2 regions of the Paenibacillus sp. FSL H7-0943 genome follow, and region 2 is predicted to be linked to the other one. Evidence: a T-box and tRNA genes for the amino acid it is inferred to sense, from the RefSeq annotation. Region 2 holds a T-box; the other holds one or more tRNA genes.
The links. A T-box is a leader RNA that pairs with one kind of tRNA and senses whether it is charged. The one in region 2 lies ahead of trpS (tryptophan--tRNA ligase), so its partner is inferred to be a tRNA-Trp.
Positions count from the first base shown of each region.

Region 1: it encodes a tRNA-Trp, which carries the amino acid that the T-box ahead of trpS (tryptophan--tRNA ligase) is inferred to sense. The anticodon was not compared.

Region 1 is NZ_CP150148.1:5,984,151-6,000,220, forward strand. It holds gene NSQ55_RS26055 (nucleoside hydrolase) at 1-75, opposite strand, end outside; gene NSQ55_RS26060 (ABC transporter permease) at 116-1,054, opposite strand; gene NSQ55_RS26065 (ABC transporter permease) at 1,051-2,097, opposite strand; gene NSQ55_RS26070 (ABC transporter ATP-binding protein) at 2,090-3,652, opposite strand; gene NSQ55_RS26075 (BMP family ABC transporter substrate-binding protein) at 3,770-4,909, opposite strand; gene NSQ55_RS26080 (AraC family transcriptional regulator) at 5,237-5,992, shown strand; tRNA gene NSQ55_RS26085 (tRNA-Leu) at 6,129-6,207, opposite strand; tRNA gene NSQ55_RS26090 (tRNA-Cys) at 6,222-6,295, opposite strand; tRNA gene NSQ55_RS26095 (tRNA-Gly) at 6,305-6,379, opposite strand; tRNA gene NSQ55_RS26100 (tRNA-Gln) at 6,386-6,460, opposite strand; tRNA gene NSQ55_RS26105 (tRNA-His) at 6,480-6,555, opposite strand; tRNA gene NSQ55_RS26110 (tRNA-His) at 6,599-6,674, opposite strand; tRNA gene NSQ55_RS26115 (tRNA-Trp) at 6,698-6,771, opposite strand; tRNA gene NSQ55_RS26120 (tRNA-Tyr) at 6,778-6,863, opposite strand; tRNA gene NSQ55_RS26125 (tRNA-Thr) at 6,869-6,944, opposite strand; tRNA gene NSQ55_RS26130 (tRNA-Phe) at 6,973-7,048, opposite strand; tRNA gene NSQ55_RS26135 (tRNA-Asp) at 7,059-7,136, opposite strand; tRNA gene NSQ55_RS26140 (tRNA-Met) at 7,162-7,238, opposite strand; tRNA gene NSQ55_RS26145 (tRNA-Val) at 7,256-7,331, opposite strand; tRNA gene NSQ55_RS26150 (tRNA-Glu) at 7,387-7,461, opposite strand; tRNA gene NSQ55_RS26155 (tRNA-Ser) at 7,480-7,572, opposite strand; tRNA gene NSQ55_RS26160 (tRNA-Asn) at 7,576-7,651, opposite strand; rRNA gene NSQ55_RS26165 (23S ribosomal RNA) at 7,713-10,638, opposite strand; rRNA gene NSQ55_RS26170 (16S ribosomal RNA) at 10,870-12,427, opposite strand; gene NSQ55_RS26175 (nucleotidyltransferase-like protein) at 12,853-13,731, opposite strand; gene NSQ55_RS26180 (DUF2614 family zinc ribbon-containing protein) at 13,859-14,224, shown strand; gene NSQ55_RS26185 (glycosyl hydrolase family 18 protein) at 14,342-16,063, opposite strand.
Region 2 is NZ_CP150148.1:2,953,720-2,969,789, reverse strand. It holds gene NSQ55_RS12850 (hypothetical protein) at 1-1,275, shown strand, start outside; gene NSQ55_RS12845 (hypothetical protein) at 1,892-2,044, shown strand; gene NSQ55_RS12840 (hypothetical protein) at 2,165-2,323, shown strand; gene NSQ55_RS12835 (DUF4179 domain-containing protein) at 2,427-3,548, opposite strand; gene NSQ55_RS12830 (sigma-70 family RNA polymerase sigma factor) at 3,541-4,077, opposite strand; gene NSQ55_RS12825 (winged helix-turn-helix transcriptional regulator) at 4,302-4,685, shown strand; gene NSQ55_RS12820 (hypothetical protein) at 4,836-5,261, opposite strand; T-box leader at 5,459-5,741, shown strand; gene trpS (tryptophan--tRNA ligase) at 5,844-6,839, shown strand; gene NSQ55_RS12810 (aminopeptidase) at 6,909-8,141, opposite strand; gene NSQ55_RS12805 (hypothetical protein) at 8,246-8,704, opposite strand; gene NSQ55_RS12800 (hypothetical protein) at 8,808-9,155, opposite strand; gene NSQ55_RS12795 (VanZ family protein) at 9,308-10,444, shown strand; gene NSQ55_RS12790 (serine hydrolase) at 10,532-11,971, shown strand; gene NSQ55_RS12785 (exodeoxyribonuclease III) at 12,039-12,803, opposite strand; gene NSQ55_RS12780 (MFS transporter) at 12,995-14,140, shown strand; gene NSQ55_RS12775 (hypothetical protein) at 14,303-14,590, shown strand; gene NSQ55_RS12770 (helix-turn-helix transcriptional regulator) at 14,651-15,511, opposite strand; gene fabF (beta-ketoacyl-ACP synthase II) at 15,639-16,070, shown strand, end outside.

The DNA.
Region 1 (16,070 bases), 3.0 Mb from region 2:
ATTTGCTATGGCAAGCAGTATCGCTATTGCGTCATCATGCCCTGGATCGCAGTCAATAATAATAGGTGTTGGCATAGTTACTCACTCCTTGTCTGTGTATCAATCATTTCAATCGCTATTTAACTAGCGGGCTTTTAAGTTTTTTATTCTTTTTTCGTGTCTCAGATACTGCGTAGATCACAAGTCCAATTACTGTGGCTACATAAGGAAGAGTGGCGATTAGCTCCGCAGGAATCTTTAACACCTGTAGCGCATTCGACAATGCATCTGCAGTACCAAATAATAAAGAGGTCAGCGCCGTGCCTACGGTAGTACTTCTTCCCATCGACTCAGCGGCAATGGCAATCCAGCCCCGGCCAGCGATCATATCGCGGGTAAACAGTGACAAATACCCCATCGACATATAAGCACCGCCTAAACCGGCAAAAAATCCGCTAAGCAGCAAAGCCATATACTGTATTTTTACAACACTTACACCCACGGATTGAGCCGCATGTGGATTTTCACCCACTGAACGAATGCGCAGTCCAAGCGGTGTACGGTTTAATAGATAGTAGACAACAAACACAGCCAATATAGAAACATACGTCAGTATGTGATGCCCCGATAAAATAGGTCCAAGCACCGGGATATCCTTCAACAAAGGAATCTGGACACTAGGCAGAACTTTACTCGCCAGAGAAGTGGAAGAACCCTTGTCGCCACTAAGCAGATAGAGGATAAACACAGTGCCTCCCGAAGCGAACATATTAATGGCCACACCCCCGAGAATGATATGTGTTTTGAATTTCAGGGTGAAAAAAGCTAATATTCCAGCGATCAATGTTCCAGACAACACCGCCCCAAGCAGACCTACCCACGCGCTATGCGTATAGCTGCTTATGATGACACCCGCTAAAGCGGCAACAAGCATAATGCCCTCCATCCCAATGTTAATGATCCCTGCACGATTGGAGATAAGTGCGCCGAGCGCAGCGAACAGAATCGGAGTCGTCACGCGAAGGACAGAGAACGCAAAGTCAGTTGTAAAAATCACATCAAACAAACTGTTCACGCTTCCTTCGCCTCCTTCAAGAGCATCCGATTTTTCCAGAACTTCAGAAATTGCTCAGCCGAAATCAGAAGAATGATAATTGCCTGTATAATTGAGATCATCTCTGAAGGTACATCAGACAGACGAGCCATCATGTCAGCCCCAATTCGAATGTACGCTAGGAATAATGCAGAGCCGATTACGGACAGCGGATTATTTTTGGCTAACATCGCTACAAGGGCACCATCCAAACCATAACCAGGCAGTGACGTCCATTGGAAACGGTTATACATCCCCAGCACTTCTACGGAGCCCCCCATACCTGCGATAAAACCTGCAATCAAGTGGACGAGAATAATAACCTTGGCTGTCTTCATACCGGAATAACGGGCAAAGTCCCGGTTGATGCCTGTCATGCGCAGCTCATATCCCCATTTCGTTTTGTATAGGAATAGATGAGCTGCAATAATAAGCACGATAACGATAATAAGACCGGTATGAATACGGGTGCCCGAGACCATTTTACTCAGCAGTGCCGTTTTCTCGAATTTGTAGGATACATTGGCAAAAGCTTTAGCATCACGCAGATGATAGTTCAGTAGGTATAGCCCTACTCCGAACAAAATATTATTGAACATTAAGGATGTAACCAACTCATTAGCATTCCATTTTGCCTTCAGAATACCAGGTATTGCCGAGAGCAACGCTCCTACAATTGAACCTGCAGCAATAGCTACCATCGGATGCAGCCAGCCGTCCAGCGTTAAATGAATAGCCAATACGGAAGTTACAACACCGGAGAAATAGAAAATCCCTTCAGCTCCCAGGTTGAACATATTGGCTCGAAACAACAAGGATACTGCCAACCCAGTGAACATGAGCGGAATCGCCATCTCAATCACATTACCAATATGACCTTTACTGGATAACGGCTCTAATAGGAATATACCAATCGTCTTCACAGGCTGATTACTGACCAAAGAGATGATCAGAAAGGCAATAGCGAGTGCAATAACGATTACCGCCGATGTCCGAATGTACTCAAAATATTTAACTTTAAACATGATTTACGGCCCTCCCGATGTGCTCCTCGTCCTGCCGATGAATCCCCAGCATATAAAGACCTAATTCTTCCTCACTAACCTTAGATGGCTCCTCGAAAAAGGCAACAATCTTACCCTCGTACATTACTAACAGACTATCGCTGATCTCCAAGATCTCATTCAAATCTGCCGACACTAGCAAAATCGCGCAATCGTCTGAACGTAATTCCAACAACTTTTGATGTATGAACTGGGCTGCGCCTATATCCACACCCCGTGTCGGCTGTTCTGCAATAAGCAGCTGCGGTTCAGTCGAACACTCTCTAGCTACGACTACCTTCTGCATGTTACCACCTGACAACATTCCTATGGGCTGAGAAGGTCCTGAACAGCGGACTTTAAATTCCTCTACAAGGGATACTGCTAGCTTGGCAATTCGTGAGCCATTCAAAAAAAGACCTTTATTCATTGCTTTTGTACGATACTGAGTAGATAGCAGATTATCAGCTATGCTTGCTTCACTAGCGATCCCTTGCCGCATCCGATCCTCCGGTATATAGGAAACGCCTAGCTTACGAATATCCAAAATATCCGATTCACGGATATCCTTTCCCTTCACTAGTACAGAACCCTGACTTGAGACACCTCTCAAGCTACCTGTAAGAGCTTCAATGAGCTGTGTCTGCCCGTTACCTTCTACACCAGCAATCCCAACGATCTGCCCACCACGTACCGCAAAATTGATATCTGACAATAACGCTTTACCATCTGCATCATTCACACCGAGTCCCTGCACCGTTAGTACTGGCTCACTAACAGCCAGAATCTCTTTGTCATATTTCAGCACGACATCTCTGCCGACCATTAACCTCGAGATTTCCTGTTCTGTCACATCCTGTGTTTGAAAAACACCTTCACTACGGCCGCTGCGCATAATCGTAATTCTGTCGCAAATCGCTTTGACTTCCTTTAATTTGTGCGAAATAAAAACTATCGTATGCCCCTGTTCCCTTAATTGCTTAAGCTCGCGGAACAATTCCTCTGTTTCCTGTGGAGTCAACACCGCAGTTGGCTCATCAAGCACCAGAATTTTCGCACCACGCAGCAGCGCCTTAAGAATCTCAACCTTTTGCTTCATCCCAACTGTAAGATCCTCTACTTTTGCCTTTGGATCCACGGCCAGATTGTATTTCCTTGCGGTCTCTTCCGTCATGCGCACAGCCTCGGCATAATTAATGCCAACTCCTCTGCGCGGCTCCATACCCAGCACCATATTCTCTGCCACCGTAAAAGAAGGTACCAACATGAAATGCTGGTGGACCATGCCGATACCTCTATCAATGGCGTCCTGAGCGGATTGCAGCTTTACTTTTTCACCCTTGATATAGATCTCGCCTTCACTTGGCTCTTCCATGCCGAACATAATCTTCATTAAAGTCGATTTACCAGCACCGTTCTCACCTGCAATCGCATGTATTTCTCCCTCACGTAAAGAAAAATGCACGTCTTTATTTGCAACGACGCCATTGGGATATACCTTGGTAATTCCCCGCATTTCCAGCAGAGCTGTGTACATAGGTCTCAACGCCTTTCAACTTGGAGGTCTGCAAAAATATACAGCTGGAATTCCCCTGACTAGAAGAATCTCCAACTGTAGGTTTATCTCTATAGAGCTGATCTTAAGGTTTAAAGCTTAAGGCTTAACTGCGTTACGAATAGCTTCTACCTCTGCGGTTTCCATCCCCATCGCATTATCCACTTTAATTTCTTTATTGATCAGCTTTTGCTTCACTTCTTCAACCTTGGCCTGAAGATCAGCCGGGAATACATTTTTATAAATATCATTCTCAGCAATACCTACACCATCATCTACAAAGCTCAATACATCACGTTTGCCCATTTCTAGCGTACCCTCTTGCAATCTCTTCACTGCACCTAGAATAGCCGTATCAATCTTTTTAATAGATGAAGTAACGATTAGATTTGCTTTTTCACTATCTGTATCGTTAATCAACATTGCCTGATCGGAGTCTACACCGATTGCATATTTTTTCTTCTCTTTAGCTGCGTCAAAGATCCCAAGACCTGTACCCCCAGCCACGTTAAAAATAACATCCACACCGGAGTTATATTGAATTAGAGACAGCTCCTTACCTTTTGCCGGGTTAACAAAATCACCAGCGTACGACACAGCCACTTTTACATCAGGATCAACGTACTGAGCACCTTGAATGTAACCGACCAAGAAAGCATTAATCCCCGGAATATCCATACCGCCCACAAACCCAATCACATTCTCAGGGGTAGCATTCGGCATATCCGATTGTGTAGCTAATGCTGCTACTGCACCTGCCAAGAAAGATACTTCATTTGTCGCATAAGACATGTTGTACATGTTATCTGGTGCTTCATCGATGTCGGTATCATAATTAATGAATTTTTTGTCTGGATACAATTCTGCCGTTGCATTAAACATCTCTGTAATTTCAGAACCGCCAGAAATAATTACATCCCAATCCTCGGAAGCGATATCGTTAAATGTAGGCTCCCATTTCGTTTTATCAACGCCCATTTCAACAACCTTTGTTACTGCACCAAGTTCATCCTTAACCTTTTGCAAGCCGTTATTAGCGGAATCAAAAAATGATTTATCCCCAAGTGTCCCCGGAATCAGCAATACAACCTTGAGTTTATCCCCTGCACCTGTTTCTCCGCCTTCGTCCGCTTTGGATCCAGTATTCGTTGAAGAACCATTATTGGACGTGTTATTCCCACATGCTGTGACCAGAACCATCACCATTAATAACAACAAAGAAAGAACTTTTTTATTCATTACTCTATTCCACCCCTAATTTTAGTTGGTTAGTAATCCGCAGAATCCCATCTTCACCCATTGTATAATTCACGGTTCAAATGGAAATTCTCTTTTTTCCAAATAAAGTATCATTAAAAGTAATAAATTTAACGTTTAGGCTCAAAAATAGCAATAAAAATACCATTATTATTAATAATCCGCTTTATTTCCGAACGAGATGGCCAGTCAGGTTGCGAACTTTCGGATTTATTGATACGATCATAACAAATATTATTAAAAATAATTATATGATTTCGGTCATAGTTTTGTACGATTCGGCTAAAACATAAGTATTGGAGGATCATCATGGATCGTGTTCTATATATTGTAAGTGCCACACATGAGCTAAATACTTATATCCCTCCACACCAGCATGAATGCTACGAACTAGTCTATTATTTACAGGGGGTAGGGACAACCAATGTTGGCCCACGAAGTTACCATTTTCGCTCCTCTTCTTTCGCGCTTGTGCCACCCAATCATAAACATGACGAGCACCACCGTGAGGATGCAAATGTATTATTTGTAGGCTTCCACTCGGAACACCCTAATATGAGTAATCTGCTCGGCGTATATGAAGATGATAAAGATCAGACCGTTCTTCAAATCCTGCTGCGAATGAAAGCAGAGTTTACACGCAAGCAAGACGGATTCTCTGAGCTTCTAAACCTACAAATGAGCGAGATTACCGTCCATCTTATGAGGCTTCTTAGTGCCTCTGGATATCAATCCCCAACAGAAGATCGAGTACAATATGTCCTTAATTATATGAATGAGCATTATCGCCATAAATTGTCCGTCGAAACACTATCAGAAATGTCCGGATATAGTTACGATCGTTTTCGCCATCTATTTAAAGAACGTTTCGGGTCTTCACCCCTGCGGTATTTGCTGTTAAAACGCCTGGATTATGCAAAATCTTTATTACGTCATACTCAGATGCAAATCTCTGAAGTATCTGCTGCTGCAGGTTTTGTGAACGATGCCCAATTCTGCAATATGTTCAAACGAGAAATAGGTCTTACCCCGCGAGCATTCCGCATTAATAATCAATCAGGTTAATCACTAATCAGATTAAAAAAAGCCGTTGAAATAGAGAAACTCTCTATTCAACGGCTTACTGCTGTAAACCCAAGGACATAAAGAAAAAAGGTTTGTAAGATTGCTTATGAAAGCATTCTTACAAACCTTTTTAAGATACCGGCGAGAGGACTCGAACCTCCACGGTTTCCCACTCGATTTTGAGTCGAGCGCGTCTGCCATTCCGCCACGCCGGCACATATGAACTAAATGGAGGCGCCACCCAGATTTGAACTGGGGATAAAGCTTTTGCAGAGCTTTGCCTTACCACTTGGCTATGGCGCCATGAAAACTTGGAGCGGACGACGGGAATCGAACCCGCGACCCTCGCCTTGGCAAGGCGATGCTCTACCGCTGAGCCACGTCCGCATAAAATGGCTGGGGATATAGGATTCGAACCTATGAGTGACGGAGTCAAAGTCCGTTGCCTTACCGCTTGGCTAATCCCCAATAACATTTTAAAGTAAAATGGGGCGACTGATGGGTCTCGAACCCACGAATGCCGGAACCACAATCCGGTGCGTTAACCCCTTCGCCACAGTCGCCATATTAAGTTGATATTGTTGCCATTATTCATTTTAAAGTAAATGGGGCGGCCGATGGGTCTCGAACCCACGAATGCCGGAACCACAATCCGGTGCGTTAACCCCTTCGCCACGGCCGCCATATTAAACTTTAGAAAGAACTTGGCAGGGGCAGCAGGAATTGAACCCACACCAACGGTTTTGGAGACCGTTGTTCTACCTTTAAACTATGCCCCTAAAAACTGGTGGAGGATGATGGATTCGAACCACCGAACACTCACGTGAGCAGATTTACAGTCTGATGCGTTTGGCCACTTCGCTAATCCTCCAAGGATGGTGCCGGCGAGAGGACTTGAACCCCCAACCTACTGATTACAAGTCAGTTGCTCTACCAATTGAGCTACACCGGCATGGCACTCATTCTTTTGTGATGATAAATGGTGGCTCGGGACGGAATCGAACCGCCGACACGAGGATTTTCAGTCCTCTGCTCTACCGACTGAGCTACCGAGCCATGATGAAAATGGCGGAACCGACGGGATTCGAACCCGCGATCTCCTGCGTGACAGGCAGGCATGTTAGGCCAACTACACCACGGTTCCAAAAGATATAATTGCTTAAGTTAATTGGTTGCGGGGGCAGGATTTGAACCTGCGGCCTTCGGGTTATGAGCCCGACGAGCTACCGGGCTGCTCCACCCCGCGTCAGTAAGAAAGTGTTATGGTGGAGGCTGAGGGGATCGAACCCCCGACCCTCTGCTTGTAAGGCAGATGCTCTCCCAGCTGAGCTAAGCCTCCATAAACAACAATTGTTATTGTACCAAAGTCCACTAGGATAAATCAAGTGAAAATTTGGTGACCCGTATGGGATTCGAACCCATGTTACCTCCGTGAAAGGGAGGTGTCTTAACCCCTTGACCAACGGGCCATACTAATTAAAAATTTGTGGCGGAGAGAGAGGGATTCGAACCCTCGAGACGCTTGTGGCGCCTACACGATTTCCAATCGTGCTCCTTCGGCCAAACTCGGACACCTCTCCATATGGCTCCCCGAACAGGACTCGAACCTGTGACAACTCGATTAACAGTCGAGTGCTCTACCAACTGAGCTATCAGGGAATATTCATACCAGGCTTAATCGCCTGAAAACTGAATCCGAAACGAATCTGCATCCTACGTATAGGATAAGCCCTCGACCGATTAGTATTGGTCAGCTCCATGCATTGCTGCACTTCCACCTCCAACCTATCTACCTCGTCGTCTTCAAGGGGTCTTACTAATTGGGAAATCTCATCTTGAGGGGGGCTTCACGCTTAGATGCTTTCAGCGCTTATCCCGTCCGTACGTAGCTACCCAGCCATGCTCCTGGCGGAACAACTGGTGCACCAGCGGTACGTCCATCCCGGTCCTCTCGTACTAAGGACAGCTCCTCTCAAATTTCCTGCGCCCACGACAGATAGGGACCGAACTGTCTCACGACGTTCTGAACCCAGCTCGCGTACCGCTTTAATGGGCGAACAGCCCAACCCTTGGGACCTACTTCAGCCCCAGGATGCGATGAGCCGACATCGAGGTGCCAAACCTCCCCGTCGATGTGGACTCTTGGGGGAGATAAGCCTGTTATCCCCAGGGTAGCTTTTATCCGTTGAGCGATGGCCCTTCCATGCGGTACCACCGGATCACTAAGTCCGACTTTCGTCCCTGCTCGACTTGTAGGTCTCGCAGTCAAGCTCCCTTATGCCTTTGCACTCTGCGAATGATTTCCAACCATTCTGAGGGAACCTTGGAACGCCTCCGTTACTCTTTAGGAGGCGACCGCCCCAGTCAAACTGCCCGCCTGACACGGTCCCCGTACCCGGTAAGGGTACTAGGTTAGAACCTAGATACGATCAGGGTGGTATCCCAACGGCGCCTCCACCGAAGCTTGCGCTCCGATTTCTACGGCTCCCACCTATCCTGTACAGATCGTACCCAAATTCAATATCAAGCTGCAGTAAAGCTCCATGGGGTCTTTCCGTCTTGTCGCGGGTAACCTGCATCTTCACAGGTATTAAAATTTCACCGGATCTCTCGTTGAGACAGCGCCCAAGTCGTTACGCCATTCGTGCGGGTCAGAATTTACCTGACAAGGAATTTCGCTACCTTAGGACCGTTATAGTTACGGCCGCCGTTTACTGGGGCTTCGGTTCATAGCTTCGGGTTACCCCTAACCACTCCCCTTAACCTTCCAGCACCGGGCAGGCGTCAGCCCGTATACTTCGCCTTGCGGCTTCGCACAGACCTGTGTTTTTGCTAAACAGTCGCTTGGGCCTTTTCACTGCGGCCCCCTCGTGCTATTCACACTACCGGGGCACCCCTTCTCCCGAAGTTACGGGGTCATTTTGCCGAGTTCCTTAACGAGAGTTCTTCCGCGCGCCTTAGAATTCTCTTCTCGCCTACCTGTGTCGGTTTGCGGTACGGGCACCTTCTCCTGGCTAGAGGCTTTTCTTGGCAGTGTGAGATCATGACCTTCGCTACTACAATTTTCGCTCCCCATCACAGCCCAGCCTTAACGATGTGCGGATTTGCCTACACATCAGCCTCACTGCTTAGACGGACATCCATCAGTCCGCGTCACTACCCTCCTGCGTCACCCCATCGCTCATAGCGGATTACGGTGGTACAGTAATTTCAAACTGTTGTCCTTCGACTACGCCTTTCGGCCTCGCCTTAGGTCCCGACTTACCCTGAGCGGACGAGCCTTCCTCAGGAAACCTTGGGCTTTCGGCGGATCAGATTCTCACTGATCTTTTCGTTACTCATACCGGCATTCTCACTTGTGTAGTGTCCAGCGCTCTTTTCAGTACACCTTCAACCCCTACACAACGCTCCCCTACCCCAGATACATAGTATCTAGCCATAGCTTCGGTGGTGTGTTTAGCCCCGTTACATTTTCGGCGCAGAGTCACTCGACCAGTGAGCTATTACGCACTCTTTCAATGGTGGCTGCTTCTAAGCCAACATCCTGGTTGTCTGTGCAACTCCACATCCTTTCCCACTTAACACACACTTGGGGACCTTAGCTGATGGTCTGGGCTGTTTCCCTTTTGACAATGGATCTTAGCACTCACTGTCTGACTCCCGGCAATAAGTATATGGCATTCGGAGTTTGACTGAGCTTGGTAATCCTTGCGGACCCCGCACCCAATCAGTGCTCTACCTCCACTACTCTTATACCGAGGCTAGCCCTAAAGCTATTTCGGGGAGAACCAGCTATCTCCGAGTTCGATTGGAATTTCTCCGCTACCCCCACCTCATCCCCGCACTTTTCAACGTACGTGGGTTCGGGCCTCCAGTGCGTGTTACCGCACCTTCACCCTGGACAGGGGTAGATCACACGGTTTCGGGTCTACGTCCACATACTAATTCGCCCTATTCAGACTCGCTTTCGCTGCGGCTCCACCTTCTCGGCTTAACCTTGCATGTTAAACGTAACTCGCCGGTTCATTCTACAAAAGGCACGCCATCACCCATTAATAGGGCTCTGACTTTTTGTAAGCACACGGTTTCAGGTTCTATTTCACTCCCCTTCCGGGGTGCTTTTCACCTTTCCCTCACGGTACTGTTTCACTATCGGTCGCCAGGTAGTATTTAGCCTTAGCAGATGGTCCTGCTGGATTCATACGGGGTTTCACGTGCCCCGCACTACTCGGGATCCGTCTCGGAGAGAACACAGTTTAGGCTACAGGGCTTTTACCTCTATCGCGGGCCTTTCCAGACCTCTTCGCCTACCATATTCCTTTGTAACTCCATGTGAGACGTCCCACAACCCCTAAGAGCAAGCTCTTAGGTTTAGGCTGTTCCGCGTTCGCTCGCCGCTACTGACGGAATCACTATTGTTTTCTCTTCCTCAGGGTACTTAGATGTTTCAGTTCCCCTGGTCTGCCTCTACATTTCCTATGTATTCAGAAATGAGTAACTGCGAATTACCACAGCTGGGTTTCCCCATTCGGACACCCCCGGATCAAAGCTTGCTTACAGCTCCCCGAGGCAGTTTCGTTGTTCGCCACGTCCTTCGTCGGCTCCTGGCGCCTAGGCATCCTCCGTGTGCTCTTATTAGCTTAACCTTGATTCTTCCGAAGAAAAATCTCACTAATAACATTTACTTGTTTACACAAGTTGCTAAAAGATGTTCTAAAACGCAAATTCGTTTCGGTATCCAGTTTTCAAGGATCAAGTCTTACTTGAGAGCTTAAACTCTCAAAACTGAGCAACGAGTGAGTAACAGGCCTAAACCTGAGTTTGGAAGCTGAGCTTCCGATTTGAATGTTCTCATTGCAGAGAACGATTCTCCATAGAAAGGAGGTGATCCAGCCGCACCTTCCGATACGGCTACCTTGTTACGACTTCACCCCAATCATCTACCCCACCTTCGGCGGCTGGCTCCCTTGCGGGTTACCCCACCGACTTCGGGTGTTGTAAACTCTCGTGGTGTGACGGGCGGTGTGTACAAGACCCGGGAACGTATTCACCGCGGCATGCTGATCCGCGATTACTAGCAATTCCGACTTCATGCAGGCGAGTTGCAGCCTGCAATCCGAACTGAGACCGGCTTTGATGGGATTGGCTCCACCTCGCGGCTTCGCTTCCCGTTGTACCGGCCATTGTAGTACGTGTGTAGCCCAGGTCATAAGGGGCATGATGATTTGACGTCATCCCCACCTTCCTCCGGTTTGTCACCGGCAGTCACTCTAGAGTGCCCAACATTACTTGCTGGCAACTAAAGTTAAGGGTTGCGCTCGTTGCGGGACTTAACCCAACATCTCACGACACGAGCTGACGACAACCATGCACCACCTGTCTCCTCTGTCCCGAAGGCCGCTGCTATCTCTAGCAGATTCAGAGGGATGTCAAGACCTGGTAAGGTTCTTCGCGTTGCTTCGAATTAAACCACATACTCCACTGCTTGTGCGGGTCCCCGTCAATTCCTTTGAGTTTCAGTCTTGCGACCGTACTCCCCAGGCGGAGTGCTTACTGTGTTAACTTCGGCACCAAGGGTATCGAAACCCCTAACACCTAGCACTCATCGTTTACGGCGTGGACTACCAGGGTATCTAATCCTGTTTGCTCCCCACGCTTTCGCGCCTCAGCGTCAGTTACAGCCCAGAAAGTCGCCTTCGCCACTGGTGTTCCTCCACATATCTACGCATTTCACCGCTACACGTGGAATTCCACTTTCCTCTTCTGTACTCAAGCCACCCAGTTTCCAGTGCGACCTCAGGTTGAGCCCAAGGTTTAAACACCAGACTTAAATAGCCGCCTGCGCGCGCTTTACGCCCAATAATTCCGGACAACGCTTGCCCCCTACGTATTACCGCGGCTGCTGGCACGTAGTTAGCCGGGGCTTTCTTCTCAGGTACCGTCACTCCGGTAGCAGTTACTCTACCGGACGTTCTTCCCTGGCAACAGAGCTTTACGATCCGAAAACCTTCATCACTCACGCGGCGTTGCTCCGTCAGGCTTTCGCCCATTGCGGAAGATTCCCTACTGCTGCCTCCCGTAGGAGTCTGGGCCGTGTCTCAGTCCCAGTGTGGCCGTTCACCCTCTCAGGTCGGCTACGCATCGTCGCCTTGGTGGGCCGTTACCCCACCAACTAGCTAATGCGCCGCAGGCCCATCCCTCAGTGACAGATTGCTCCGTCTTTCATTCTTCTCTCAGGAGAAAAAAGAAATTATCCGGTATTAGCTACCGTTTCCGGTAGTTATCCCAGTCTGAAGGGCAGGTTGCCTACGTGTTACTCACCCGTCCGCCGCTAAGTTATTTTGAAAGCAAGCTTTCAAAATAACTCCGCTCGACTTGCATGTATTAGGCACGCCGCCAGCGTTCGTCCTGAGCCAGGATCAAACTCTCCAATTAGTATTGAAAAGAGCGATATGCTCATTTTGAAACATCTGACGAGAAAATTAATTCTCTAATTTTGGATTTCACTTGCGTGATTTCCTACTCACTCGTTGTTCAGTTTTCAAAGATCAAGCTGTTTATTTCGTCGATGTGTTGTTCAGCAGCGACCTTTATAATATATCACAGCGTCCTCGTTTTAGTCAACCTTTTTTTTAATTTCTTTTTTTGGTTGTCTTTCGAATGTTTTCGAAAGCACATCTCTGTGTCAGAGGGACGAGTTATAATTTAACACATGAACAAGGAAAGAGTCAACCATTAATTTTTCTGAATAAATATGAGCGTTTCATATTAGTAAACAAACAAAAAGAGAGTGCTCAGCCTCTCCCTATCCTTGCTCATCTCTCTATAATTAAACATCTTCTACTGTATCTAATTTATCTCTATAATGTATAGCGGATCGCATGCCCTTCTCCCTCGTGAACATCAGCCCAAGATGTAATCTCTCGGATTAGCGAACGAGAAACCAGCTTTCGTAAAACAAGGGGTAGTTCAGACTCTAATTGACTCAGACCTGAATGCTGCAGTAATTCTTTAATGCTCCATGCTTCCTTACGGCTATTCAAAATATTAAAGAGCAATAGACAACAGTCCGTCATTTTGGACATAATCCCAAATTCACATGCAAGAAGCACAAGCTCCACACGTTGCTCTAAGGTCTCAGTACTGACCGTTAACTCCTCATAAAGTTTATGAACAGAGGTATTCATGCTTTTAACCTGCTCCCAAATAGCTGGCTCGGGGAAAGCACCCACTTCACTCACTTCTATTCTTGCCCAATGGTATAAGGCTATCAATACACAGTTGTAAGCATCCATAATAAAGCCAGCCTCTATATAGCGCTTGGATTTCACATACATATGCAAAAAGCGAGCAAACTCCATAAATGCGACCCGTTCCTTGATCGGTCCTTCAAATTGCAGTATCTCGCGTCGCATTTCCTCTAGTATTCCCTTGGGGTCCCAGATCACTTCCCCCCTCATCAAACTGATAAGAAGTTCGTTATTATCCCCTGCCATAACAGCCTGCTCCAAAGCAAAAAGGCCAATATGGACTGACTGGGTCCGTTGGTCACCGGCAATGGTATGGCGAACAATATGCTCTCTATCCTGTTCTTCATGCAAAACTAACACTACCATATCAAAATCTTGAAGAAGTGCGCTTTGAAACGGAATATCCCCATTCTGCCGCAAAACGACCGCTCCTAAAACATTCTCATCAAACGTTTCTCCACTCAACAAAGTTACATTGGACAGTTCCATGCTTCCCTCCATTAAATTTGGCGATTTTGCGTCCAGTCAGTTATAATTCAGTTATAATTATTATTCTACATATGAAAGACAGTTCCTTCTGGACAACCCAACTATATTTAGTTAGGAGCAAACACTCATGAAGTTTAAAACGGCTAAGATCAACGCTTTTCGCACATGGGGATTACTGCTCACAATGCTCGGAATGGGACTTATGGTTTTGGGTACAGCGGGCATCGTGTTTTGGGGCTCAACTGGAAAAGTATTCGCTGGAATCGGTCTTGTAATCGGTTTAATCTCAATGATGGCAAGTCTTGCAATCTATTTCTGGGCTGGGATGCTGTCAACTAGCGCAGTCCAACTGGAATGCCCTGAATGTCACAAGCTGACCAAAATGCTGGGCAAAACAGACCGCTGTATGTTCTGCCATACCATCCTTACTATGGATCCAGCTGAGGCCAATATTACTGCGGAACAACTTAAGAGTCAGCAGCTTAATCAATAAAACACATCTTACAGAAGCTTATTACTAGCGATTTATAATGCGATCAAACATTTGCTTAATACAACAAAGGGGCCCCCGTATTGGGAGCCCCTTTGTTCATTATAAATGAAATAATAATTACTTATGAATCCCTTGTAATGCCTCCCACGCAGACGGATTACTAAAGCTGCGATTCCATGAACCAATGCCACCAAGCCCTAAAGACTTAGCAAGCTCAACTCTAGCTTCTAAAGAAACTTTGTCTTCGATCCATATTTTTTTAAGAGCGCCATCCTCCTTATACTCAACGTAATTCTGCCCTGCTGCCTTATCAAAGGTTGGGGTCAGCTTCTTCTCTTTAATAATTTTTTCAACGGCATTCATACTAACCGATTTAGAGCTTACTTTGGTCTTGCCATCCACCTGGGCCTCAGTCCAGATTCTAGTGTACAGTGGAATCCCTAGAATCAGCTTCTCAGGCGGCACATCGTCTTCCTCTATGATCCGGCTTAACGAGCTTTCTACCCACGGCAGAGACGCAACAGAGCCCGCTACAGGACTAGCAGCCCAATGCTCGTCATAAGCCATAACAATAAGATAATCAACTACTGAATTAAGAGCTCTACGATCAAGGAATGCTGACCACATCTCACTGTTAGATTTAGGGGTTACGTCTATGGAGACGATTAAGTTTTTGGCTTGAGCCATAGGTTTTAGCTCTCGCATAAATTGTGTAACATTCTCCCCGTCTTTCGTATATACATTCTCAAAGTCAATATTAATTCCATCCAGCTTGTATAAATCTGAATACTCGAGGATCTGTACGATCGCGTTCATCCGCTTCTCATAGCTCGACAATGCCTCAGTGGTTATGTCTGGTTCAAAGCTATTGCTGAGCAGCCCCCATACTTCCAAACCGCGCTCATGGGCCCACTGCACATACGCACTATCAGCCTGACTGCGCACATTCCCATCACCATCTATGATACTGAACCAAGTCGGGCTAGCCACGTTAACGCCCGGAAGCTCACCGAATGTACTTGGGTCAGGTTTGCGTTGATAAACAGCTTCCCAATACAAATTCACTGACTTCCCTTTCCAGCTTCGTTCTGCCCGTGAGGGAGTGGTGCTTTTGGGTTCCACTGTCTTTTGACCGTCTGAGATAATATCACTGGCCTTGGCATAACCCGCATAACCGCTGCTTAACTGCACATACAGCCAGTCCTCATTTTCCTTATTCCAAATACTCACGATGGCACCTGGGGACATATCGGCCACGATGGGTGCGTGAATCGAGGCTTCGCTGCGAAGAGCGACTGTCTTATCACCTGCTTCACCTTTCACTTTCCCCAGCGGTACACTCTCCCCTGCTGTCATTAACAGCACAGCCCCGGTAGTCGTATCCTCTTGAATCTCAAACCCATACAGGTCTTCTAAAACATCCGCAGGAAGATAAGTTATCTTTTCCTTAACTTCAGGTGCCAGCCGTAGCTGCAGCGGACGATTGTTCAGACTAGCATTGGTTTTATCCTCTTGCATATATAGAAGTTCACTTTCCGTTGATAAGATGACCGATTTAGTCTTTTCTTCATAACGAATAGATGAGTCCACATGTTCCTGCAGTAATGGTAGAGGTAAAAGCATGCTATCACCGGTCCCTGAGGCGGAATATCCTGTTAGCTCTCCTTTTACGAAGATAGGATGTTCTAGGCCTTTCCAGTCTGGATCGATGTGCTGGCGATTTGGCAATACAAAAAACACAACCCAATAAGCTGCTGCCGCAATGAGCAAAAGTCCAAAAAAGCGTCGGAAAAGACCTCCGCGCTTTTTGACGCGTTTCTGTCTATATCTTCTGTCCAAAATATAT
Region 2 (16,070 bases):
GAAACCAGTCCACTCTATAAAAAGGTATATACCGCAGAAGATCTTGCCACTGCACTGAGAAAAGGATCCAAAATAAAGGTTATTGAAATTATGAACGACTTGGATCTGGGATGGAATGAAATTTCTGATGCAGCAAAGATCTCCCCATTTAGCGCTCATAACAATGCTTTAACACATCCCGTATTAATAGAGACTGGTGTCAGCAAAGTGTCTATGGACAACTTCGACGGTTTGACCATTTTCTCTGCTAAGGGTGCAACCATTAAACATGCCGCTTTTACCTTTAAAAGAAGCTCTAACGTCATCATCCGCAACCTTGAATTTGATGAGCTGTGGGAATGGGATGAAGCAACCAAAGGGAATTACGATAAAAACGACTGGGACTACATCACCATTGAAAACAGCAACAACGTATGGATCGACCACTGCACTTTCAATAAATCTTATGACGGAGTTGTCGATGTTAAAAAAGGCAGCAACGGCGTCACCATTTCATGGTCATCCTTCTTAGGGGATGATAGAAACGCACACAGCTGGGTTACTCAGCAAATTAATGCTATGGAAGCCAACAAGGCTGCCTATCCCATGTACGCTTATTTAAGAAGCAGCTCAGTTGGCCTAAGTAAAGACGACATCATTGCGATTGCCGCTAGTCAAAAAAAGGGCCACTTAATAGGCGCAACAGAGTTTGCAGCTGATAATGCGCTTCTTTCTGTAACGCTCCATCACAACTACTATAAAGATATACAAGACCGCATGCCCCGCCTTCGTAGTGGTAATGCGCATGCCTATAACATTGTAATGGACAACGAAGATACCAGATTGGCTAAAAAACGTCTAACCTCCGCTATGGAAAAAGCGATCTCAAGCAAGGGGTATCATTTCGGGGTTACAAGTAACGGAGCCATCTCGACAGAAGGAGGAGCTGTATTACTTGAAAGTTCTGTAATCATTGATGTAGTGTATCCTCTTCGCAACAATCAAGCGGATGCAAATAATAGCAAATATACGGGTGCAATCGCAGCTTTAGATACGATCTATTCACTTGATGGAGCAACATTCAGAGGAGACAGTACAGCAAAGAACAGCCCTCTCTCCCCTGCACCCGCTGCCGTTAAAGCATTTGCATGGAACGGATTCACAACACTACCTTACAGCTACACTTCAGATGACCCAGCTAGTCTAAAATCTAGACTTACCGCTGTTGACGGCTCAGGGGCAGGCAAATTGTCCTGGTCAAACAAGGAATGGTTGAAAACAAATTACAGCAACTAACTCGACTAACTAATTACTGAACACATACTCCCATAACTACAACGAGAAAAGTTACTGACTTAGTAGTTGCCACACTAGCGTCACCTTTGCACCAAATTAGTGCCATATTAGTGCTACTAGCGCCATATTAACGCCATATTAGGACCACATTAGCACCACTTTTGTACGCCGAAATTACTCAGACGCTCAGACGGTGATTTACAGTTTAAAGTGCAGTATTTACGAGGTCAGATGGTGAGTTTACTGTGCAGTATTTACGAGGCCAGATGGTTCGGACTCAGGAGCCCTTATTTCGAAGAATCCGGGCATTTCGCAGTGCTATCGGACTCAGATGCAGCTATTCATCCCAATATGCTCATTTTGGGTGTGGATTTAGACCAATAAGAGCTATGCAGTCCGAAAACTCAGCAAAATGGTCAAAAAAGCCAAAATAGTTGCAATACAGTCCGTTAGGAGTGTTACGCGCGTGAGGAACATGAGGAGCATGAGAAACGTGAGGAGCATGAGAAACCTGATGAGCGTTATTAACTTAGTTGCCACATTAGCAACTCATTTGTACCGCACTAATGACACACTAACGCCACTTTTGTACACCCGAAATAGCTAAGACGCTCAGATGACGATTTTACAGTGCAGTATTTACGAGGCCAGATGGTTCGGACTCAGCAGCCCTTATTTCGAAGAATCCGGGCATTTCGCAGTGCTATCGGACACAGATGCAGCTATTCATCCCAATATGCTCATTTTGGGTGTGGATTTAGACCAATAAGAGCTATGCAGTCCGAAAACTCAGCAAAATGCTCAAAAAAGCTAAAATAGCTGCAATACAGTCCGTTAGGAGTGTTACGCGAGTGAGGAACATGAGAAACCTGAGAAACCTGAGGAGCCTGTGAAACGTGAGAAGCCTGTGAAACGTGAGAAGCCTGTGAAACGTGAGAAGCGTGAGGAACATGAGAAACCTGAGGAGCATTATGCACATACAATCCCGATAGGAGCATCAGGAGTTTGTTCTCATTTAACAAGTGGCGTGTTTGGTATTAAAAGGTAACTCGCAAAGTTAGTATAATGTCCCAACAATAACAAAAAGGCCGAACCAGCGGCCTTTTCTATATTACAACTCCCAACGCATATTCACTAATATCGCTTACCGCTCATTTTTTCAGAATATCAATATACTCTTCTTTCTCTCGATCTGCCCCCGCATTAAGTTTCAGTCGCAGTGACTTCGGGTGATCCAACACATTACTGCTGAAGTAACTTATAAATCCATCATCAGATCCACTACCAGAATTCGGATTAATTTTAATGTCGTGCTTCCCAACCTGCGCTGTTAATTCATAGGGGAGCTTTTGAAACAGTTCATTTCGGACGATCCAATCCGTTTTCAATTCCTCATTTATCGTAAATTTGAGCGCTATGCTTAACGGAGAAAGCTCGACTTCGGCTAGTTTTACTTCCTGTCCATCAATTATGAAAGGGTGGTCAACAACTAATGTCTCCGTCTTCAGCTCCCAAAACTTAGGATCAATAGAGAAGTTCACTTTTAAACGATCAGAATACCGCATGTCGGATAAAACCGTTCCTGTTTTCGGTTTACTTAACATTCCCGGGTCTACAGAGGCAATCTGAAAATCCGCCACTACATCTGTTGGCCTTGGTTTATTTCGGTCCAGTGAAAATACAGTTTTGCCGAGCCAAGTATATATGGTTCCCTCTGCGTGTGCTCCCATTCCGCCTCTATTCCCATTCTCCTCCATTACGTCTCGTCCAGTTTCAGCATCTGTCAGCTTCACACTATTTACACTGTACACTTCCTGACCATCACTTGTTGTCCCTGTATACAGCAGCATGATTTTATTTTCATCAGCAAGCACAGCATTTAGAGTAATTTTATATCCATTTGATTCAGCACTCTTATTAACGATTTGTACATAATCATTCCGGATTGCAGACTCTAGTGTAAGAGCATCAATATCAGCTGCAGCCAATGTTTTAAAAGGCTCCAATACGCCCCAATCGAACGTTTCAACACTCGAAGTCCCTTGCTGTGGCAACAGCTGGGTTGGATTGAAGAACAGCAAGCCCGCTATCATCACTGCAGCCGCCAGCACAGACATCGCGCTTTTTGTGAATATTAACCTTCTGCCACGTTTCTTGCCTAATTCCAAACCTGCTTGGATCGCATAGATTTGAGCGGCTGCATTCTCTATTTTTTGTTCTTGTGGGATACGTTCGGCATCGCTTAACATGGCAAGCTCCTCTTGACTACTCATTGTTCCATTCACCCCGATTCTTTATGATGGTTCGCAACTGCTTCAGCCCCTTATGCTGCCAAGTCTTAACCGTCCCCTCGGGTTTATTCATAATGTTAGCGATCTCAGTCAAGGTCATATCGTTGTAGTATTTTAGCAGCAGCACATGGCGATACTTGGGCTTAACCTGCTCGAGTGCCCACAGCATTTCCATCCGATGATGGCCAATGTGTGTGACCTGTTCTCCTATTCTTTCATCTACCAGCGGCATGGAACGTTTTCTCCGTCTTTGTTCATCTATGCAGACATAAATTAGAATTCGAATAATCCATGATTTGAATGCTTTGGGGTCCTTTAAAGTTTTTCTTTTAATCCAAGCCCGGCAAGTCATTTCCTGCATCGCTTCCAGCGCATCGTTTCGGTTACGCAAGTAACTATAAGCAATACTGTACAGTTGTTCTCTATGTACCAATATCGAATCGTAAAAATCCGTCTCGCTCCGAGTATCAAGAATCGTTACTTTTTTCATTTCTGCATTAGTCATCGTCATGTCCTTCCTTAGCCTCCTCTCTTCAACCTTTCATAGATTAAGACGGGGGAGGTATAGAAACGGTTTTTATTTCGTTTTGCTTTTTTTGCCCAAAGCTCTCTAAATTATAGCATTCTATAAAAATTGAACGAAAAATGTTATGATAGGTTAAATTGGACATAATCAATAGTACGCACTCAAAAGTGCCATAGGTGCTAAAAAGTACCCATACCTTGGAGGTTATCATGACAACAACATCTACAACAACTGTCAAGAAAAAATACAATATTTCTGTTGAAGCCACACTAGAGGTCATCGGAGGGAAATGGAAATGCGTAATTCTATGTCATTTAACTCATGGCAAAAAACGCACCTCCGAGTTAAAACAGTTGATGCCCGGCATTACTCAAAAAATGTTAACCCAGCAGCTACGCGAGCTTGAGGCAGATGGAATCATCAACCGAATTGTTTATAATCAGGTTCCACCAAAAGTAGAATACGAGCTTAGTGAATATGGGGATAGTTTAAGCGATATTTTGACTGCATTATGTAATTGGGGAGAACAACATATCATTAAACAATACGGTGATAAATACGCTGTTTTAGAGGATAACATCTTAAATAAATAAACCGCTATATCAAGGTAATGGTTGGAGATTTATGCTGTGAGAGTTGTACTTCAATTATATGCCCACGAAAAAAGGACAGCTGAATCAGATCGATTCAACTGTCCAAAGCTTTGATTCACCCGTCCCTTAAATGGCGCACAGGAACATAACTTAAATTACGCCCTCTCCTCCAATAGCAGTTGCTGTGAATGATATGGGTCCAAATAGATTAATAGGCAAGTTGCTATCATTCTGAATTACCAATTCATAGTTGTGGACTCCAATATAAGCACCATCGACCCACTGAGCACTTAATTGAATATCAGTAATTGTAGTAAAACGATAAAAGGATCTATAAATATCGACTCCAGCTCGTCGGATGATAACAAGAAATTGGCTATTAGCAAGTGCAGTAAGACTAAAACTACCATTTAACTCGACTCTACTGGAGAAAGAAGCCGGATTAGCCGGACTAATATTTACTTGTGCTGTGGCTAAACCCGCTCCAGCTCCAGGAATCCCTGCAACCGTTATAGCAGTAGTAAACGGATCTAACGGGATTTTTGCCTGTGACCCATAACTTATTATTGTCGCCATTTATCATCACTCCATTTCAAGGTTATAGAGTAGTATATTGTGAATCCGCAATGATAGATTGGACTAAATTCCTGATGATTATATACATTTAAGGTATACTTTGCTAGATCATATAAACCTAGATACCTCGTCAATCACCATACGATTTCCACTCATTGACAACACCCCTGTTCAGAATTACAATAATTCACATATCATGAACAACGATGACAAAGGGTAAGTAGACAGACGAACATGGTCTTCAGAGAGCCGGTGGTAGGTGCGAACCGGTGACCAGCGTATGCTCGAATGGCCTTTATAGTTGTTTTTCCGAACTATCTTAATGGATGCAGTAGGGAAAACCGGGGTTCCCGCCGTTATCAAGGGACCTGTATCGAGAATAAATTCAACCTCTCCATACAGGTAAGAGAAGATCGAAAGCCAAGAATCGTAAGGTGACACGATCATTTAAGGTGGTACCACGACAACTTCGTCCTTATTGGATGAGGTTTTTTTGTCATTTAAAGGAGGTGATGGCCATGGATGATGGCTGGTGGTGGCGACTCGAGTGTAACCAAATGCTAAATAACAGGAGGAATTTATATGATGAACGAACGTGTCTTAACTGGAGATCGAGTGACTGGAAAGCTTCACCTTGGCCATTACGCCGGCAGCTTGCAGACCCGAGTAGCCCTTCAGGAGCAATATGAAACTTTTGTGTTTTTGGCGGATATTCAAGCCCTAACGACCCATTTCGATCGTCCACAGCTGCTGGGTCAACATCTGCATGAGATCACACTGGACTATTTATCTGCGGGTATAAATCCGGAGAAAACAACTATATTTATTCAATCGATGATCCCTGAAATCGCAGAGCTGACCCTCTTGTTCTCTATGTTTGTTACTGTGAATTCTTTACGGCATAATCCCACGATTAAAGCCGAATCGAAAAATTCGAGCTTAGATGAATTGTATTACGGTTTTCTTGGTTATCCAGTTAGTCAGACTGCTGACATAACATTTTGTAAAGCAACGATCATTCCTGTAGGGGAAGACCAGCTCCCTCATCTGGAATTAACCCGCAAAATCGTCCGCAGATTCAACGAGCTGTACAGCCCGATACTGGTGGAACCCAGAGCACTGATCAGTGAGACGCCGAGACTTGTGGGTACGGATGGCAACGCTAAAATGAGTAAAAGCCTTGGCAATGCCATCGAGCTGGACTCCACTAAGGAAGAGATCATCTTTAAGATACGAAAAGCCACAACCGATCCAGCGCGTGTGCATAAAAATGATCCTGGACATCCAGATATCTGTCCTATTTTTGCTTATCATGGTGCTTTTCGCTCAGCGGGGGTAATCGAAATTCGTGAAGGCTGTGAGCAGGGTACTATGGGTTGTTCTGCTTGCAAACAGTTGATTTCGACAGCTCTAGATCAGCTTATAGAACCGATGCGAGAGCTTCGTTCCTATTATGCTACTAAGCCCAAGCTTGTGCAGGAAATCTTAATCTCTGGAACACAGCATGCCCGCAGCATTGCTCAAGAAACAATGGCCGAAGTACGTGAGGCTATGAGTCTTAACTATTTTTCAATCTAAAAATGACCAGTATAGGCACTCAAAAAAAGCCGGAATCTCATTGGAAGAGATCCGGCTTTTTTCTTCTCCTTACAACACCCAATTTCCCTTACGGAATACGGGTTCAATCGTGCCGTCCGCCAGCTCTCCGTCAATATCCAGCTCTGCTGAACCGATCATAAAATCGACATGAGTTAAGCTGACATTAGCTCCTCTAGCGACAAGCTCTTCGTTCGTAAGCTTTGTGCCGCCTTCAATATTTACAGGATAAGCACTTCCTAGCGCGAAATGGCAGGAGGCATTCTCATCAATCCCTGTATTGTAAAAAATGCGGTTCAAGCGAGAGATTGGAGAATCATGCTGCACTAAGGCTACCTCTCCTAGATAAGATGCACCTTCATCCGTTGCCAGCAGTGAGGTTAAATGTTCGCGTCCGGATTCAGCTTCATAAGCTACGACTTTCCCTTTTTCAAAAGTGAATGAAAGTCCTTCAACTAACCGTCCATTCAAATTAAGAGGGAGCGTGCTTCTAACTGTGCCATTAACGCCAGTCCGATGGGGCATGGAATAAATCTCTTCCGTTGGCATATTAGCTACAAAATATACGCCTTTATCATTCTCACCGCCACCCCCGCGCCATAAATGGCCTTCCGGAAGCTCTACATGCAGATCCGTTCCCGGAGCACGGTAATGCAAGCTTTTATAACGTTTAGCGTTCATTCTGTCCTGACTTTCTTTCAACTGACCAATATGCTCTCTCCAAGCAGCTACCGGATCATTGCTTCCCACACGATTCATCTGGAATACAGCTTCCCACATCGCCTCTACCCGCTCTTCTTCAGGAAGATCGGCAAAAACCTTGTTCGCCCAAGCACGTGTTGGCGCTTTGACCAGAGACCAGCTGATTTTGCTGTTCCGAGTATATTTGGAGTAGTTCTTGCGAGCAACAGCCGCTGCTTTGACTGCTCTAGATACCTTAGAAGAATCAATGCCATTAAACAGTTCAGGATCAGGTACTTTAATATGTAAGATGGCACCATTCTCTTCCGCGAATTTCTCCATCATCTCAGCCTGCCACTGTGGATAGTAATCGAAAGAATCCTCTGGGGCTTTTTCATAACGGATCCGTGTAGTTGCTTCATCGTCCCAGTCAACAATTACATATTTAGCTCCCGCTTCATAGGCTTTCGCTACAATCAAGCGAGTAAGTTCTGCGGTTTCTATCGGTGCATGTACCATAAGGACTTGTCCAGGCTGTACATTTACTCCAACTTTTACAACTAGGTTCGCATATTTCTCCAGCATTACTTCAAAATCTTTCATGAATTCTCTTCCTCCATCTCTAGGGTTGCTATAAGGACTCGGTCAGCTTCACTTCTTATTTTAACGCAAAACGAGGATAGTTGCGATTCGATTTAGATTCTCAGCTACTTCACTTCAGGTATTTCACCTGTATAGACACCTAGATCATTCTTATGAATCTCTACATTGGACGTTCCGATCTGCTTATCATTATGGTAAGCAATCACTGTGATCTTGGTATCCTGAGGTTCATCTATTTGCTTATTCCCCCCATCCATTGGACTCCAATAAATTTGATCTCCAGATTTGATTTTCAGCTCAAGACCTTTGTTATGCACCTTGTAGTCAGGGGGAGTCCATAACAATAAATTGCCGGATGTAGCCTGTATCTTAATAACATCCGCCCCTTCAGCAGTTATAAGCATAGGTAATCCTGGAGCACTACTATCAGTCACCCTGTATTCCGCTGTTGGGAACATAACATCCGGTTTCACCTCAAGTGATTGATTATTATGCCGCAAAATAAAGAAGAAAAAAAGTAAAATCGTTAAGCCCATGACGCCTCCGATGATTATTTTTTTCACTATTCAACCTCCCTTCCACCCTAATACTGTAACATATTTCCTTAATTTGGACAGTTATGAGCCAAATTAAGCGGCTCCCACGAGGAACCGCTCACTTCAATCCCTATTTTTTATCCACCTGTAACAGTGTCACTGTCTTCAAAGCATAAGTATGCATGATTTTATCCTCTGAAATTACATTCAACTTGGTCAAGCTTGCCACCTTTGCCGGATCTGATTTGGAGAGCAAACGCCACACTTCGGGGTCTGATAAGGTCTCATATAACTTTGCATCATCATATTCTTTGCGGTTTTGCACGACCAGCTTCACTTTATAGCTGCCAATTTCAGTCTCGTTAGTTTCCTGCTGACTACAATAATTTAAAATATCCTGACGAAGCTCGGCCAATTCTTTTTCAATATCCTTTTGCTTTTGCTTGAGCCGATAATACTGCTGAACCTTTTTCTCCATCCACTTCACGCTCCTTCATAGACATATGTATGCCGGAAACGTTCGATAAATTAGTTGAGTTCCCTATCATAAAAACTTATAATGAGCCGGGGATAGCTTATTTCCAAGTAGAGTCAAATTTCTTATAAAAACAATTCCACGGCAGGTGACTTATGTTTCATTCGTACTTTTTTCCAATTTCGTATGCGTTCATGATGTTTCCAATAGCAGCGCTGGTCTTCACACTACCTTTTCTTATCGTACAATACCGCAGACATGGCTATATACATAAGCTTAGAGCTTTAATCCTATATCTGCTGCTGCTCTATCTGATGAACGCTTATTTTCTTGTCTTGCTTCCTTTTCCATCCTCCCGGCACAATGCAGCACCTTCTGGGAGTATCGTCCAATTCATTCCCCTTCAGTTTATTCAGGATATTGTGGATGGATCGTCAATCATCCCTGATCAAATCTCGACCTACTGGTCATTACTGCGTGAGCCTGCATTTTTACAGGTCATTTTTAACGTTGCATTGACCGTACCGTTTGGAATGTTTTTGGGCTATTATTTTCGTACACGCTGGGTCGTGTGCATTCTACTATCCTTTGCCTTTTCCTTGTCCTTTGAGATCACGCAGATTACAGGAATTTATGGTTTCTTCGATCATCCTTACCGTCTTTTTGATGTCGATGATCTCATTACCAACACAATCGGAGGGATTTTTGGATTTCGAATTTCCATTTGGATCTCCGGGCTATTGCCACGTATAGAACAACTGGATACAAACATTGACCGCTCTGCCAAAAGAGTCTCCTATACCCGCAGAGGAATAGCTTTTCTAATCGATAGTATGGTGTGGAGCATCGGGTTTGGGGTACTCTTCGGATTCGATATAAAAGCTGCCTTCTGGATTGTAACTGGTATTTACTTCATGCTTGTTCCGGCTCTCACGGGCGGACGGACCTTAGGGAAATGGATGGTGCGGATTCGGGTGAAGAGCAGCGGGAATCATGCTTTTTTCTGGGCTCTGATGATCAGATATGGCCTGCTATATTGGGTGCTGCTTGGGATTCACGCTCTTTTGCTTGATTCCGCCCTTCTAGGGCATCTTTCCTCCGTATGGAATATGCTTATTCATCTGTTTGTTCTATTGATAGACTTGGCTTTCTTTATTCATTTAGTCATTAGTATATTCAAAAAAGAAACTCAGCTAATATATGAGAAACTAAGTCGAACTTCTCATGTTATTTCTTGGCCAGAGAAACGGCTCCAATCTGATGTATCCAGCAACAGCCCTGTAGAAAGCTAAACTAGTTATTATTTAAATGGTATTTTTACATTGGAAATTATTATAGAATTAGGAGGTGAGCATTCTCAAAATTTAGGAGATGAGCGTATGGAAACTACAAGCAGCTTGCAGTTATCTAGAAGTCTTCCAGAAAAACAGGGGATTTCATCAACCGCAATATCCCGCTTTATTAGTGCAGTAGAGGAACAAAATTTAGGCCTGCACAGCTTTATGCTACTACGACATGGTTATGTGGTCTCTGAAGGCTGGTGGGCTCCTTACAGGTCCGTTCTTCCGCATATGTTATTTTCCCTTAGCAAAAGCTTCACCTCAACCGCAATCGGGTTAGCTGTTACTGAGAAACTTGTCACCCTCGATGATTCTGTCCTCTCCTTTTTCCCTGAAGAGGCTCCTTCGATTATCACGGAGAATCTATCCAATATGACAATCAGACATCTATTGATGATGGGTACCGGGCATGTCGTGGATACTATGGACACCCTTCGCAAAAGTGCCGACGGGAATTGGGTGAAAGCTTTCTTCTCCGTCCCCGTCGAGAAACAACCGGGTACACATTTCCTATATAATACCGGTGCTACTTACATGCTGGCCGCGATCCTTCAACGGGTTACTGGCCAAACACTGCTAGAATATTTAGAACCGCGCCTCTTCGTTCCTCTGGGCATTCACGGTGCTACGTGGGAGTCTTGTCCACGTGGAATTAACACAGGGGGATTTGGCTTAAACATTACAACCGAGGATATCGCTAAATTCGGCCAGCTATACTTACAAAAAGGAATCTGGAATAATCAACGGGTACTGCCTGAAAAGTGGATTAATGAGGCTACTTCCAAACATATTTCCAATGGCGAAGGTGATCATGACTGGGCAATGGGATATGGGTATCAGTTCTGGCAATGCCAGCACGGTGCCTACCGGGCAGATGGCGCCTTCGGTCAACTCTGTATCGTGCTTCCGGAGCAAGATGCCGTAATTATTACTACCGCTGCATCAGACAGTATACAAGGAATGTTGAATGCTGTGTGGGAACATCTGCTTCCCGCGATGAAGCAAGCTCCCATGCCATTAGAGCCGGCTGCTTCTGTCCACTTGGTCGAACAATTAAAGAATTTATCTATCCAACCGCCACAACTGCAGCCCTCTTCATCACAAGAAGAAAGAATAAACGGCTTAACCTATAAGCTTGATGACAACCAATTTGCCTTGGACAGCTTCTCTATCTCTTTCAATAACAACGAAGCTGCAGTTACTTTCCAATCCAAGATTGGAGAGGAGTCTGTGATCCGTCTTGGTCGAGGGGAATGGCTCGAAAGCTTCGCACAGGTCATTGATGCTTCCTTGAACCGAATCATGTCCAGCTTTACTTGGGTTGCTGATGATCAGCTACAGCTCACTTTATTGTTTATTGAAATGCCTTTTTGCATAACTCTTGAAATAATCTTACTAGAGAATCAGCTAATTCTTAAACAAAAGTTTAATGTGAATATGGGACCGACTGAATTCCCTGAGATCATTGGCAGACTATAATTCTTAATGAATAAAAAAGGCCGCTTCGTCCTTTAAAGAGACTTAGCGGCCTTTTGAATATTCGATTCTAGCCTGTGAAATCAGCAAGCTTGAGGATGACCGGGCAATGATCGCTCCCCATAATGTGGCAATCAATTTGGGCATCGAGCAGATTAGGTGCAAGTCTAGAAGAAGCTAGGAAATAATCAATCCGCCAGCCTACATTCCGTTCTCTCACCTTCGGCATATAAGACCACCATGAATAAACGCCTTCAAGTTCTGGATGAAAATATCTAAAGGTATCTATGAAGCCGGACTCCAGCAGCGTACTCATTTTCCCTCTTTCTTCATCGGTAAAGCCAGAGTTTCCGCGGTTAGCTTTAGCATTTTTAATATCAATATCCTGATGGGCTACGTTCATATCGCCGCATACAACGACTGGTTTTAGCTTGTCCAGTTCCAGAAGGTAATTGCGGAAGCGATCCTCCCATTCCATTCTGTAATCCAATCTAGCCAGATCTCGTTTGGCATTTGGTGTATACACATTCACTAGATAGAATTGTTCGAACTCCAGCGTAATAATCCGGCCTTCCGCTTCCTCATCCTCTTCCATTCCGTATCTCGCAGAGATCGGCTTGATTTTGGTAAATATAGCTGTGCCTGAATACCCTTTTTTCACTGCATAATTCCAATATTGATAGTATTCTTCACCCTGTTCCAGAACAATCTGCCCTTCTTGCAGCTTCGTCTCCTGAACACAGAAAATATCTGCTTCTACTTCCTTAAAATAATCATCAAACCCTTTTTTCACACAGGCCCGAAGACCATTCACATTCCATGATACCAACTTTATCATTAACGTTTCTCCTTGCATTTTGCTTTGATAGTAACCAGTTTATCATATTACGGCCAGAAATTTATAGAGGGTTAGGGTCATCTTGAGCAGTTCCGCGAATAGATTTATATCCTAATCATTTATTATCCATGATACAATAGCAAAATTGACTCTATACAAATTTTCTAACACGTGAGGTAAAAAAACTTATGAATGCACCAAATCTTTTACGAGGGTTTAACTTTTTGTATTTTGCTCTACTAGCCATGTTTATTCCCTTTCTGCCAGTCTATCTAAGTGAACAAGGTCTAAGCCCATCGCAAATCGGCTTCATTATTGGAACTGGTGGTTTTGTTACCATCGTTGCCCAGCCTTTATGGGGGATGATCAGTGATAAAACCAAAACCATCCGCAAAGTGCTGTTAGCTCTGCTGTTATGCTCAGCGGTAACCGGATACTTTTTGTTCGATTCCAGCAGTTACGTTGTTCTCATTCTTTTTGCTATGCTGCTGTATTTCTTCTTGATGCCTATTGATCCGCTGACAGAAAGTTTGAATTTCCGAGTCTCTGAGGCGGCTGGAATTAGCTATGGTTCTATCCGAACATATGGTGCGCTAGGTTATGGTGTAATGGCTCTGATTACTGGCTATGTACTTGGTTTTTTCGGCTCTCATGGAATAGCTCTTCTGTTTGTTGCCATTTGCCTTATAAGCTTTATAGTAAGCTGGAACATGCCAGATGCCCCCGTCACAGGTAAGCCGGTCACGCTGGATAGCCTCAAGCACTTTTTTGGCAACAAAAAGACATTAATGTTTCTGGTGCTCATATTTATTAGCTCTGTACCCGCACGAATGAACGATACATTTATTGGAGTTTATATTCGTGAGCTTGGTGGCAGTCCTCAATTGGTAGGCCAATCATTTTTCCTCGCGGCAATAAGTGAAATCATTGTCTTTGCATTAAGCTTCTGGTGGTTGCGAAAAGGAAAAGAACTGATCATCATATCGATTTCCGGAGCCTTCTATTTCCTTCGTTTCTTGATTTCAGCTTGGATCATTGATCCACACTTGTTAGCGTATTTGCAGATTCTGCAAATTCTTACCTTCCCTGTGTTCTACTCGGCTGCTATTCAATACCTGTACAGCATTGTACCCGAGGAATGGCGTGCTACAGGGCAAACCGTCCTTGCACTATTATTCTTCGGTGTATCAGGTATCCTGGCTTCTTATGCTGGTGGGGCATTATATGATGCCTTTGGGGGTAAAGCTCTTTACTTAACGATCTCCGCAATGTCGTTTGTCGGCATGCTATTCGGATTGATACTGTATCTGATTTATCGTAAAAAAACGGAATAAGCGTACGAAAATAAACCGGGGATGTCCCAGCCGCTATCTAAGTGGCTATTGGACATCCCCGGTTTTTTCTATTAAAAAGTGCTAATTCACCATGGCATTCGCTCTAGCATTAATAGATTTTCAACATAGAATATCCTATCAAACGAAAAGGAGGTCGTTACTATGGCCATCGTATTACCGCTTCAATATTTCAATTTAGCCCCTGTCATTGGTAAATCTTATTATGAAAACCTTGCAGGTGGAATTAACGCTGCTGTTACAGTGAACAATAACTCCAACTTCCCAGTAGATTTAGTAATCACTCGTGTGAATGCTCCAGTTATCACATACACGATTCCAGCATTCAATAGCCTTACGCTTGCAGTTCATGCCCTTTTGGTAGCTGCACTCTTAAGTACTCCTGCTGGCACCACATTCGGAACTATTGAAATTTCAACATCAGATTTCTAATAGTGTAGCATTAAGCATCTCTAGCTGGAAGTACAGCTAGGGATGCTTCTCTATGTGAATCTAGCTTAATCCTTCTATTGTGTGCTGCTCCATAAGCTGCTTTAGCTTGGTTTCAGTATTCGAATCTCCCGCAGGAGTATAGATGCTGCAGCGTAAATCTGCACTGCCATGAACCTGCAAAGAGGTTAGATGAAATAACATTTTCCCCGCCTTGCCATGTCTGAATTCTAGTAACACATCCGGGGCCGAGCTAACCCTACTTTTCTCCCACATCTCATTAAAAGCCGGATGCAATTCTTTCAATTCCTCTATAAATTCATCATACCAATGATCCTCTACATACTGTCCGTAATACGCTCTGAAGATAGAAAGATATCCGCTGACGAATTGTTCCCAATTCACTGCTAAGCGCCTAAACTCCTTACGAACAAATAACAATCGGATCATATTCCGCTCTTCGATGGGCAGCTTTGAGAAATCAAGAAAAACATGGGCGGCAGCTTCATTCCAACCGACGATTCCGCAACGTCTATCAGAGATTATCGTAGGACAATATTTAAGTTCCTGTAAAATTTTCTGCAGCGAAGGACTAATTACAGAAGATTCATCTTGCGGATAGGGTGTGGTGCCGGTTCCAGTTTCTAAAGCCAGTGCAAAAAGATACTTCCGCTCATCTTTAGTCAGCCTAAGTGCAGTGGCAATACAGTCCAAAACAGATGACGAGACTTTTATATCTCTGCCTTGTTCAAGCCACGTATACCAGGTACTGCTTACCCCTGCAAGCTGTGCAACCTCTTCCCTGCGGAGTCCTGGCGTTCTTCTGCGTGTGCCTTCTGGCAAGCCTACAGAGCTTGGTGAAATTGCCGCACGACGTGCTTTCAAAAAATCGGATAATGCTTGTAATCTTGTTTGATTAGCCATAAGCTACCTCCACTTTGGGATTCCTGTTCCTTTAGTATAGTACAAATTATACTAGGATAAACGATAACTTGTAATAGGATAAATAAAGTGGAAAAATACTAGTATACACTAGCTGAGGAGGTTCATTATGGAACGCGTAGTGATTACAGGCATGGGCTTAATCTCACCACTTGGAAATACAATCGGGCAATTTTGGGATCGGCTAATTTCTGGTGAATCGGGTATATCCCCGATCTCTTCATTTGATACAACAGGTTTTAAGACAAAGATTGCTGGCGAAGTACGTGATTTCGATGCAGAGGGCAGATTTGGCCGTAAAGAGGCACGCCGAATGGACAGGTTCAGTCAGTTTGCCCTCGCAGCTACTGAAGAGGCTTGGAAACATTCTGGCCTCCAGCTTGATAAGATTGACAAGGAGAGACTTGGCGTTTATGTAGGATCTGGCGTTGGAGGAATTCAGACCTTGATGGATCAAGGTACGGTCCTCAAAGATCGTGGACCTGATCGAGTCAGCCCTACCTTAATTCCCATGATGATCTCCAATATGGCTGCGGCGATG